2 linked regions of the Rhodopseudomonas sp. BAL398 genome follow. The protein of the gene in region 1 interacts with the protein of each later gene in a pairwise test. Links are inferred from orthologs where the notes say so. Each region holds a gene or a part of one and is shown in the gene's direction. Other genes may lie near its edges.

Region 1 (7,849 bases):
GCGCCGACCGGCTGGCCCGCGCGCTGGCTGGGCGCAGCGGCGCCCCCGAGGGCTGGCGCTGGCGGCTCGCCGACGATCGCGCCGAGGGCCTGCCGGCCACATTCCGCTCGCCGCCGGCGCCCTATCGCGAAGCGGCCCACGCCAAGGGCCCGGGCTTTTGCTGCGTCTGCGGCCAGGGTGTCTATCGCTTCGGCTGGCATGTCGATCTGTGGGATCGCGACATCAACAAGAATGCGAACTGGCACAGCGCCTGCGTGGTCGCCTGGCAATTCTGGAACGCGCCGAGCGGCGAGGCCAAGCTGCTGCGACGCCTGCAGAGCCGGCGCTGTCGGCAGAGCAGTGGACGGCTGTGGCGGACCGCCGAAGTCGACCACCGCGTCCCGCTATTCCAGGTCTGGCGCCAGCACCGCGACGCGCCGTGGCCGGAGCTGCTCGGCTATTGGGGACTGCCGAACCTGCAGGTGATCAACCGCGAGGTCCATGTTGAAAAATGTGCGACCGAGGCGCGGGACCGAAGCCTCGCGCGCGGGGCAGCGGCGGAAATCGCCTGATCGCCCGCGCTGCCGGCCGGCAAGTTCAAGCGCCCGTCATTGCGAGCGAAGCGACGCAATCCAGGGCTGCTCACACGACGTTGCTGGATTGCGTCGTCGCTTCGCTCCTCGCAATGACGCCGGCAAGTGCCGCCCTCGGCGACCCCATTTACGCCTCGGCTCGCTCAGTGCTCGGCCTGGTCCGGAAGATCATCCGGGAAGTCGCCGAGCCTAGCGATCAGGGCGTTGATATGCGGTGAATCGTCGACGGCCTCGACCAGTTCGAAAAACAGCGTCTTGTAGGTGACAAAGACGACGCCGGCGTGTTTCAATCTGTCGACGGCGTCGTCGGTGCGGTGGGTCGATGAAAACAGCAATTCGTCGACGGCGAACACGTCGAAGCCGAGATCGAGCAGGCCAAGGCAGGACTGCAACACGCAGACATCGGTTTCACAGCCCGCCACAATGATCTGCGGTTTTTTCAAGCGCTGCAGATGGCTGCGAATCGGCTTTTCCTTGGTGAGATCGAAGAAATCCTTCTCGAACACCTTGGCGGCATCGCCGAGCGTTGCCATGAGATCGGTTGCCTCGGCGCCCTTGCGGTCCACCGGGCGCTCCAGCGTGATGAGCGTCGGAATCCGAAAATAGCCGAGCAGAGCCGCGAAGCTGCGCATATTGCGCCCCAGCCGCGCGCGGCTGCGCGGTTCGAGCTGGTCGAGAAATCCTTCCTGGTAATCAATGATCGCGGCACAGCACTGATCGGCGCGGATGCGAAGGGGGCCGGACTTGCCCTGGCGATGGTTCATTTGCGTTTTCACCGGGGCAGGGTGCGCGGCCTTGTCGGCCACGACCTATTCCGCGGCCTTCAAGACGTGCACCGAGAACATCCCCTCGGAATCGGTCCAGCATTGCAGCGGGGTCCAGCCCGAACCCTGCGCCAGCGCGCCGAAGCGCTCGAGGCTGTATTTGTAGCTGCTTTCGGTATGGATGGTTTCGCCGATGCGGAACGAGAAATTGCGGCCGAGGATGCGAACGCTCTGGCTCTTGCGGCTGATCAGATGCATCTCGATGCGGTGTAGCTCGCGATTGAAAATCGCGCGGTGCTTGAACGCCGACAGGTCGAAATTGCCGCCGAGCTCGCGGTTGATCCGCACCAGCACGTTGAGGTTGAACTGCGCGGTAACGCCGGCGTCGTCGTTATAGGCGGCGGCCAGTACGCGATCGTCCTTCTCCAGATCGACGCCGATCAGCAGCTCCGAACCCTCGCCGAGAATCCGCCGCGCGCTGCGCAGGAAGGCGCAGGCCTCGTGCGGCTCGAAATTGCCCAGCGTCGAGCCGGGAAAGAACCCGACCTTCGGCATCGCCACCACCGCCTCGGGCAGCTCGAACGGCGTGGTGAAATCCGCCGTCACCGGATAGACGGCGAGGCCCGGGACATCGCGGCGCAGCTCGTCGGCCTGGGCGTTGAGGAAGTCGCCGGAAATATCCACCGGCACATAAGCGTGGGTGTGACAGGCCTGCAGCAGCGTGCGGACCTTGGTGGTGGCGCCGGCGCCGAATTCGACGATCGCCGCGTCAGCCGGAATCCGCGCCGCGATCTCTTCGCCGCGATCGCGTAGGATCTCGAGCTCGCAGCGGGTCGGGTAATATTCGGGCTGCACGGTGATCTGCTCGAACAATTCGGAGCCGGCGGCATCATAGAAATATTTCGGCGATAGGCGCTTCTGGGATCGCGACAGGCCTTCGATCACGTCATGGGCGAATGTCGAAGTCGATTCATCGAGCTGGTGCTGTTTCGCCAGCGCGGCAACGTGAACATTCATGAGGGTCTCCTGCTGCGCCCGCGGCGCGGTTCAGTAGCAATCAGACGGCGTAATCGGCAAGGCGAAGTCCGGTGAATTGCCAGCGGTGATGCGGATAGAAGAAGTTGCGGTAGGTGAGTCGGCTGTGATCCTTCGGCGTCGCCAAAGAGGAGCCGCGCAGCACCAGCTGATTGATCATGAACTTGCCATTGTATTCGCCGAGCGCGCCCTCGATGGCGCGATAGCCCGGATAGGCCGCATAGGCGCTGCGAGTCCATTGCCACACCATGCCGAAGGCATCGTTGAGCTGGCCGGCGCGCGCTGCGACTTCCCATTCCATCTCGGTCGGCAGATGCTGACCGCGCCAGCGCGCGAAGGCATCGGCCTCGTAATAACTGACGTGACACACCGGGGCATCCGGATCGACCTTCTGCAAACCGCCGAGCGTCATGATCTGCCATTCGCCGTCGACCTCGCGCCAATGTCCGGGCGCTTCCCAGCCCTCGCGCTCGACCGTTGCGAAGCCGTCCATCAGCCACAGCGTGGCGGTGCGGTAACCGCCATCGGCGATGAAGTCCAGCCATTCGGCATTGCTGACCAGGTTCCGCGCCAGCTTTACCGGGCCGACCAGCGCCCGATGCGCCGGCTCTTCATTGTCGAAATGAAAGCCGTCGCCGACATGACCGATCGAATGGATGCCCTCCGCCAGCGTCACCCAATCGTCGCCCTGCCGCGTCGCGCGCGGAAATTGCCACGCCGGATCATAGGCCGGCGGAATTGGATTTTGCGCGAAGGCATGCAGGATGTCGGTGATCATCAGTTCCTGATGCTGCTGTTCGTGATTGAGCCCGACTTCGAGCAGCGGCGCCACGGCGGCCAGCTCGGCCGGTTCGGCCTCACCGAAAAATCGCAAGATCGCAGCATCGACATGGCGGCGATAGGCGGTCACCTCGGCGGCGCCGGGACGTGTCAGCAGCCCGCGTGCGGCGCGGCTGTGGCGGGGGCCGGCGGTGACGTAATAGGAGTTGAACAGATAGGCGTAGTCCGGATGGTAGACCGCATAATCGGGACAATACTGGCCGAGCAGAAACTGCTCGAAGAACCAGGTGGTGTGGGCGCGGTGCCATTTCGCCGGGCTGGCGTCCGGCATCGATTGCACGACTTGATCCTCGGGCGACAGCGGCGCTGCGCGGCGTTCGGTCTCGTCGCGGACCGCGCGATAGGCCCGTGCCAGATCTTGCGCCAGATCGCTCGAGGCGGAGATCGCGGACGCGTGAGGGGCCGCCAAAGGGGCGCCAGCGGATACAATGGTTGTCACGAAGATCTCCGGTTTTGGGGATGTAACGTCACCTTTGAAGATGAGTTCCAAAACGAGTTCCAGCTTCCTAGAGCGGCTTTTGACAGCGGCTTCACCCAGATAGGTCATCCCGTCGCAGATAAAACCCCGGCGGCTGCGGCCGGAATTTCCCCTCGCCGGCATTTTACTTGGGGCCGGCGGGGTTTCGGTCTAGATATTTAACGCTAGATATAGGGTAGGTTTGAGCGGAGCGCTGATGGCCAGCACGACCGTGCCGCAAAGGGGTGTGAAATGAGCATTGAGCAATTCATCGAGAACGAAGTGAAGTCGAACGACGTGGTGCTGTTCATGAAGGGCACCCCTCAGTTTCCGCAATGCGGCTTTTCAGGTCAGGTCGTGCAGATTCTTGACCATGTTGGCGTCGGCTACAAGGGCTTGAACGTGCTCGAATCAGCGGATTTGCGCGACGGCATCAAGACCTATTCGAACTGGCCGACGATTCCGCAGCTCTACGTCAAGGGCGAATTCGTCGGTGGTTGCGACATCATCCGCGAAATGTTCCAGGCTGGCGAATTGCAGAAACTGCTCGCCGACAAGGGCGTCACGGTGGCGGCGTCTGCCTGACCCCGCTGATCGCGCGTGTTCGCCCGACAATTCGGCGCGACCCGGCTTGAGGTGATTGTCGCCGACATCACGACGCTCGATGTCGACGCCATCGTCAACGCCGCCAATAATTCGCTGCTCGGCGGCGGCGGCGTCGACGGCGCGATTCACCGCGCCGCCGGGCCGAAATTGCTCGCCGCGTGCCGCCTGCTGAATGGCTGCGCCACCGGCGAGGCCAAGATCACCCCAGGCTTTTTGTTGCCGGCGCGGCATGTGATCCATGCGGTCGGTCCGGTGTGGCGCGGCGGCGATGGCGGCGAGGATGCCGCCTTGGAATCGTGCTATCGCCGCGCGCTGGCGCTGTGCCAGAGCCACGATCTGCGCTCGCTCGCGTTCCCGGCGATCTCCACCGGGGTCTATGGTTTTCCGGCCGAGCGCGCCGCTTCCATTGCGATCAACACAACAATCGACGCGCTTGACGCCGTCCCCGCAGTTGCAAAGGTGGTGTTCTGCTGCTTTTCCGAATCGTCCGCCCGCCTGCACGCGGCGGCGCTGGCCGGTTCCGCCGCCTGACACGCTGAGCAAGCCCGGCACTTGAATCGATAAGATCCCCCGCTACGATCCCTGCAACATCAATCGGGAGGGAATGCGAATGTGGCGGCAGGCAATGCGAGCGGTGGTGGGCGGCGCGTTGCTGGCAATGATGGCGGCGCCGGCGGCCTTCGCGCAAGGCACCTTCGATCTGCCGGCCGGGGCGCATTTCTCGCAGGAAAAGCTGGCGCGGATCGACGCGTTCTTCAAGGGCCAGATCGCTGAGGGCAAGATTCCCGGCGCGGTGCTGTATATCGAGCAGCATGGCAAGCCGGTGTATCAACGCTATTTCGGCGTCCGCGACACCGCCACCAAGCAGCCGATGACCGACGATACCATCTTCCGGCTGGCCTCGCTGACCAAGCCGTTCACCGCCTTCGCGGCGATGATGCTGGTCGAGCGCGGCAAGCTCAAGCTCGACGATCCGCTGTCGAAATACGTCCCGGCCTTTGCCACGGTGAAGGTCGGCGTCGAAAAGAAGCAGGCCGACGGCAGCAAGACGCTGGTGTTCGAGCCGCCGAAACGGCCGATTCTGATCAGCGACCTGCTGCTGCATACGTCGGGGATTACTTACGGCTTTTTCGGCGACAGCCTGGTGCGCAAGGCGATCGACGCCGCCAGGATCTATGACGGCAATCCCACCACCGCCGAATTCGCCGAGCGCATCGCCAGATTGCCATTGCAGGAGCAGCCCGGCACGCTGTGGGACTACGGCAATTCCTACGAGGTGCTCGGCCGCGTCATCGAGGTGGCATCGGGCCAGTCCTTCTATCAGTTCGAGAAGGCCAATCTGTTCGACCCGCTGAGCATGACCGACACCCGCTATTTCCTGACCACGCCGGAGCAGAAACAGCGGATGGCGCAGCCGATGCCCAACGATGCCGATTTTCATGTCGGGCGGCCGAGCACGCCGGACATCGTCAAGAACTGGGAATCCGGCGGCGGCGGCCTGGTCTCGACGCCGCATGACGTGATCCGCTTCGTGCGGATGCTGCTGCATGGCGGCGAGCTCGACGGCAAGCGCTATCTCAGCGAGGCCACCTTCAAACTGATGACCACCGACCATATCGGCCCGACGTCGGGGATCGAGCGCGACTATTTCTATTTCCCCGGCGACGGCTTCGGCTATGGCTATGGTCTGGCGGTGCGCACCGATCCCGGCAACGCCAAGCCGCCGCCGCCCGGTTCCCTGGGCGAATTGAAATGGGACGGCGCCACCGGCTGCTATTTCGTGGTCGATCCCAAGCAGGACATGTTCTTCGTGTTGATGCAGCAGACCCCGTCGCAGCGCCAGCCGATCCAGCGCGAAACCAAGAAGCTGATCTACGAAGCGATGGAGAATTGAAGCGGGGCGGGCCGGCGGGTTTGAAGCTCAGGCTTGAAGTTCAGGCCCAAAGCTGAAGGTGATGTGTCATCGCCGCGGGAGTTCCTTTTGCTCACGGCTTCGCCGCTCTCGCCCGGTTCCGCATTGCCCCGCAGCAATCGCTGCGGCGACAACCCTGTATACATTTTCAAACATTCCGCCTAGGTTTCGGGCGCGGTCGTGCTGATTGCCGACCGGACTGCAGTAACATCGACGCCTTCCGGCATTCTCGTTGCCATCTTCGGCAGTGAGTCGTCGCAGGCGGGTTAGTCATCTTTCTCAATTTGCGTATTTGACTGGACCACCAAGGCCCCGGCGTCGTCGGCGCGCCTTGCTTGCCATGCTCGCGCATGGCTTTTGCAACCAGAAAGGAATCTGATGTCGTATAAACAACCTGGTCGAGCCAGCATCGTATCGCGCGCGATCGCGGCGATCATTCTGACGGGCATTTATAGCTTCGCGCTCATCGGCGCGACCGCCGTCGTGTTCGGCGTGTCCAGCACGTCGGCTCAGGCGCAGCGCGGCGATGGTCGTGGTCGTGGTGATCGTGGGCGTGGCCGTGGCCGTGCCCGTGGTGATCGCGGACGTGGTCGTGGCGATCGCGGTCGCGGTCGTGGCCGTGGCCGCGGCGGCTGCCTCATCAATGCCGCCGGTGTCCGGATCTGCCTCTAAGCTACCTCGACTTTGCGACTCTCAAGCGGGCCTGATCGTCAGATCGGGCCCGCTTCTGTTTGTGCCGTCGCGGCGGCTACTAGACGCCGCGCACGATGTCGCGGATCAGCCCGAGCGTCTCGTCGATCATGGCGCTGCTCACATCGAGATGGGTGCAGGCGCGGATCCGGCCGTCCATCGTCGCCAGCAGAACGCCGCGCTGCCGCAGCGCCGCGACCATCGCCTGGCCGTCGATGCCGGCGTCCCTCGGATCGAAAAACACCAGATTGGTTTCGGGCGGCTGCACGGTGACGCCGGGAATTTGCGCGAGCCCCTGCGCCAGCGCCTGGGCGTTGTCGTGGTCGTCGGCCAGCCGCGCGACATGATGATCGAGCGCATGGATGCAGGCCGCCGCGATGATGCCGGCCTGGCGCATTGATCCGCCGAGCCGCTGCTTCCAGCGCCAGACCTGATCGATGAAGTCGCGCGAGCCGGCGATCGCCGCGCCGACCGGCGCGCCCAATCCCTTGCTGAAATCGATCCAGGCCGAGCCCCAGCCCGCAGTCATCTCGCGCGCGCTGATGCCGGTGGCGACGGTGGCGTTCAGCAGCCGGGCGCCGTCCATATGGGTGGCGAGACCCGCGGCGCTGGCGGCCTCGGCGATGTCGTCGAGCACGGACTTGGGCCAGATCGTGCCGCCGCCGATATTGGCGGTCTGTTCGACGCTGACCAGGGTCTGCGGCGGCTCGTAGCGGTTACGCGGATGCAGCGCGGCGCGGAATGCCTCCAGCGAGAACTGCCCGTTCGGCCCTGGCAGCGCGGTGATCTGGAAGCCGCCGAGCGCCGCATGGGTGCCGCCTTCGCGCGACAGGATATGGGCGGTCGCATGCGCCAGGATTTCGTCGCCGGGCCGGCAGGTCGACAGCGTCGCGGTGACGTTGCACATCGTGCCCGATGGCAGGAACACCGCGGCTTCCTTGCCGAGCAATTCGGCGACGCGCTCATTCAACAG
Region 2 (2,715 bases), 2.0 Mb from region 1 along the record:
GCGCGCTGGGCATGGCGCCGGGGCGATTCTTCGCGGTCAATCTGCCGGCGATCGCGCTGTGGGCGCCGGCCCATGTGTTGCCCGGATTGATCGCCGCCACCGTATTGGCCAAGCCGCACCAATTGGGGCTGCATCATCTGCTGCCGGTGCTGGCCGGCGCGGTGACCACGGCGTTGCTGGCGCTGTGGGCCTGGCGGCGCTGGCGCAAGGCATCTGCCGATCTGTCCGGCAGGGACGCCTGAATACAAGACCGCCTGAATGAACGCGCGCGGCTGTGCGCCGCGCAAGCGGCGCGACAGCGACTCGTCAGCTGGCGCCGCGAACCACGGTCTTCAGATAATTATAGGCCTTGATGATCTCGATCAGGCGATCCTCGGTGGAGCGGTCGCCGCCATTGGCGTCGGGGTGATGCTGCTTCACCAGCGCCTTGTATTTCGCCTTCACCACTTCCAGCGTGGCGTCGGAGCCGAGCCCCATCACCTGCAGCGCCTTGCGCTCGGCGTTGAACACCTTGCGGGTCTCGACCTTGGGCTCCTCGGCCTGCGAACCCGGGCCGGGCCGCCAGCGGCCGCGGCCGTTGAGCTCGCTGAACATGTGGAACGGGTCGGAAGCGTCGTCGATCTCGGCGGCGCCGGCCTTGCCTTTGGTCTTGGTGCCGTTGGCGCCCATCTTCCAGGTCGGGCGGTGCCCGGTCAACGCATCCTTCTGATAACGCGCCACCGCGTCGGCTTCCATGCCCTTGAAGAAATTATAGCCCTGATTGTATTCGCGTACATGGTTCAGGCAGAAGTGCCAATATTCCTTCTCGGCGCCGCGGCCCTTGGGCGCGCGATGGCCGCCCTTGTTCTTGCAGCCGGGCGCCTCGCACATCTGCGCTTCCTCGCGCGCAGCCGCCTGCTGCTTCGCGCTCAGCTTGTTGGGCTTGATGCGGATGCTGTCGAAAAATTTGGAGGAGTCGATGGCCATGGCTGACTATGACAACGCTACGCGGCGGGCTTCAAGTCTTGACATTGCGAATAGCACCCGGGTTGATGGGAATAGATGAATTTCAAACATTACCCTGACGGACGTGGCCAGATCATGAGAGCGAAAGACTCTATCACACAGAAGTTGAACGAAGCTTTCGCTCCTGTGAGTCTCGACGTGATTGATGAATCACATTTGCATGAAGGCCATGCCGGCCACCGGCCGGGCGGCGAGACCCATTTCAGGGTCAATATCGTGTCCCCGGCCTTCGCGGGCAAGAGCCGACTCGACCGCCATCGCATGATCAATGCCACGCTGGCGGCGGAACTCGCCGGCTCGGTGCACGCGCTGGCGATCAAGGCCCAAGCCCCCGGCGAGGCTTAGACTCCCCCGGCGAGGCTTAGACTCCCCTGGCGAGGCTTAGGCTCCCCGGGCAAGGGCTAGCCTGCCAGCTTCGGGACCAGTCCCGAGGATTGCGCCTGGCCGGCGCTTGATCGAAATCAAGGATCAAGCGGCGACCTTGCATAGACTATTCCCAGGGGCGATTCTCGCGGCACTGTTTTTGAAGGCCGCCATCAGGAGAGTTCGCCCGATGACAAGCTCGCGCATCTTCATTTCGATCACCTCGAGCTTTGCAGCTGGGGGCCATGCCATCGCGGTCGGCGCGGCCGCAATCAATGACGCCGGCACGGCGGATGCCAGCCAGACCGGGGAGGATTGATCGATGGGACATGGACCGCATTGGGGCATGATGGGCGACAGCTTCGGCGGAATGGGTCCGCTCAATATCATCAGCTGGATCGTCGGCCTGATTCTCGTCGCCGTGCTGGTGGCCTGGTTTATCCGCACCAATTCCGCCGCCAAGGCGCGCAATGATCCCACCGAATCGCGGCGCGTCGCGCTCGACGTGCTGGAAGACCGCTATGCCCGCGGCGAAATCAACCGCGAGGAATTCCTGCAGAAGAAGCAGGACCTCAACGGCTGACTGACGTCCCCGGATCATTGCTGCGTGGCGCGCTGATCCGCGGCGCCGCGGGGCAACAGCTGGGCGTCGACGCCGTCAGAAGACGGGGCCGACGCGCGGCTTCTTGGCGAGCAGCCCGACCTCGGCCTGTTGCGGCACCGGCGCGATCCGCAGCGCGGTAATCCGGTTCCGCTCGCGGCGCAGCACCCGGAACAGGAAGCCGTGAAAGGTGAAGCTCTGGCCGCGCTCCGGGATCGAGCGCGCCTCGTGGATCACCAGCCCCGCCACCGTGGTCGCCTCCTCGTCGGGCAGGCGCCAATCCATCGCGCGGTTGAGATCGCGGATCGGCACCGAGCCGTCGACCACCACCGACCCATCGGGCTGGGTGCGCACGCCGGCCACCACGACGTCATGCTCGTCGGAGATGTCGCCGACGATCTCCTCGAGAATGTCCTCCAGCGTCACCATGCCTTCGACTTCGCCATATTCGTCGACCACCAGGGCGAAATGGGTCTTGCGGCTGCGGAACGCCTTGAGCTGCTCCGACACCGGGCGCATCTCCGGCACGAACCAGGCCGGCAGCGCGATGGTGGTGACGTCGATCTTGTCGGTCTCGCCGTCGGCGGCGCGGATCGCGCGCAGCAGGTCCTTGGCGTGCAGCACGCCGATGATGTTTTCCGGCTTGTCGCGCCACAATGGAATCCGGGTATATTCGGTGGAAAGCACCTCGCGCACCAGTTCCTCGGGCGGCAGATCGGCGTTGATCATCACCATCTCGGTGCGGT

The links. Proteins that work in one complex are often made in the same cells at the same time.
Region 2: the proteins of grxD (region 1) and RBJ75_RS21070 interact in binary tests that used the Escherichia coli proteins (3 or more experiments, as listed by UniProt). The link is inferred for Rhodopseudomonas sp. BAL398 from one-to-one orthologs.

Annotation. Positions count from the first base shown.
Region 1 is NZ_CP133111.1:2,496,800-2,504,648, reverse strand. What follows is about bases 2,761-5,586. They hold grxD (Grx4 family monothiol glutaredoxin), read left to right. Parts: upstream 2,761-3,920; coding sequence 3,921-4,253; downstream 4,254-5,586. Other genes in these bases: RBJ75_RS11930 (serine hydrolase domain-containing protein), read left to right, coding at 4,885-5,586; RBJ75_RS11935 (O-acetyl-ADP-ribose deacetylase), read left to right, coding at 4,269-4,805; egtB (ergothioneine biosynthesis protein EgtB), read right to left, coding at 2,761-3,650. Outside these bases: RBJ75_RS11960 (hypothetical protein), read left to right, coding at 1-551; RBJ75_RS11955 (isochorismatase family protein), read right to left, coding at 716-1,336; egtD (L-histidine N(alpha)-methyltransferase), read right to left, coding at 1,382-2,353; more of egtB, read right to left, coding at 2,394-2,760; more of RBJ75_RS11930, read left to right, coding at 5,587-6,168; RBJ75_RS11925 (hypothetical protein), read left to right, coding at 6,565-6,858; RBJ75_RS11920 (threonine aldolase family protein), read right to left, coding at 6,938-7,849. UniProt on the Escherichia coli protein: Monothiol glutaredoxin involved in the biogenesis of iron-sulfur clusters.
Region 2 is NZ_CP133111.1:4,465,291-4,468,005, reverse strand. It holds RBJ75_RS21070 (BolA family protein), read left to right. Parts: upstream 1-1,080; coding sequence 1,081-1,350; downstream 1,351-2,715. Other genes in the region: RBJ75_RS21055 (HlyC/CorC family transporter), read right to left, coding at 2,027-2,715; RBJ75_RS21060 (SHOCT domain-containing protein), read left to right, coding at 1,691-1,951; RBJ75_RS21065 (hypothetical protein), read left to right, coding at 1,457-1,687; RBJ75_RS21075 (J domain-containing protein), read right to left, coding at 307-966; RBJ75_RS21080 (DedA family protein), read left to right, coding at 1-242. UniProt on the Escherichia coli protein: Transcriptional regulator that plays an important role in general stress response. Has many effects on cell morphology, cell growth and cell division. Acts by regulating the transcription of many genes, including dacA (PBP-5), dacC (PBP-6), ampC and mreB.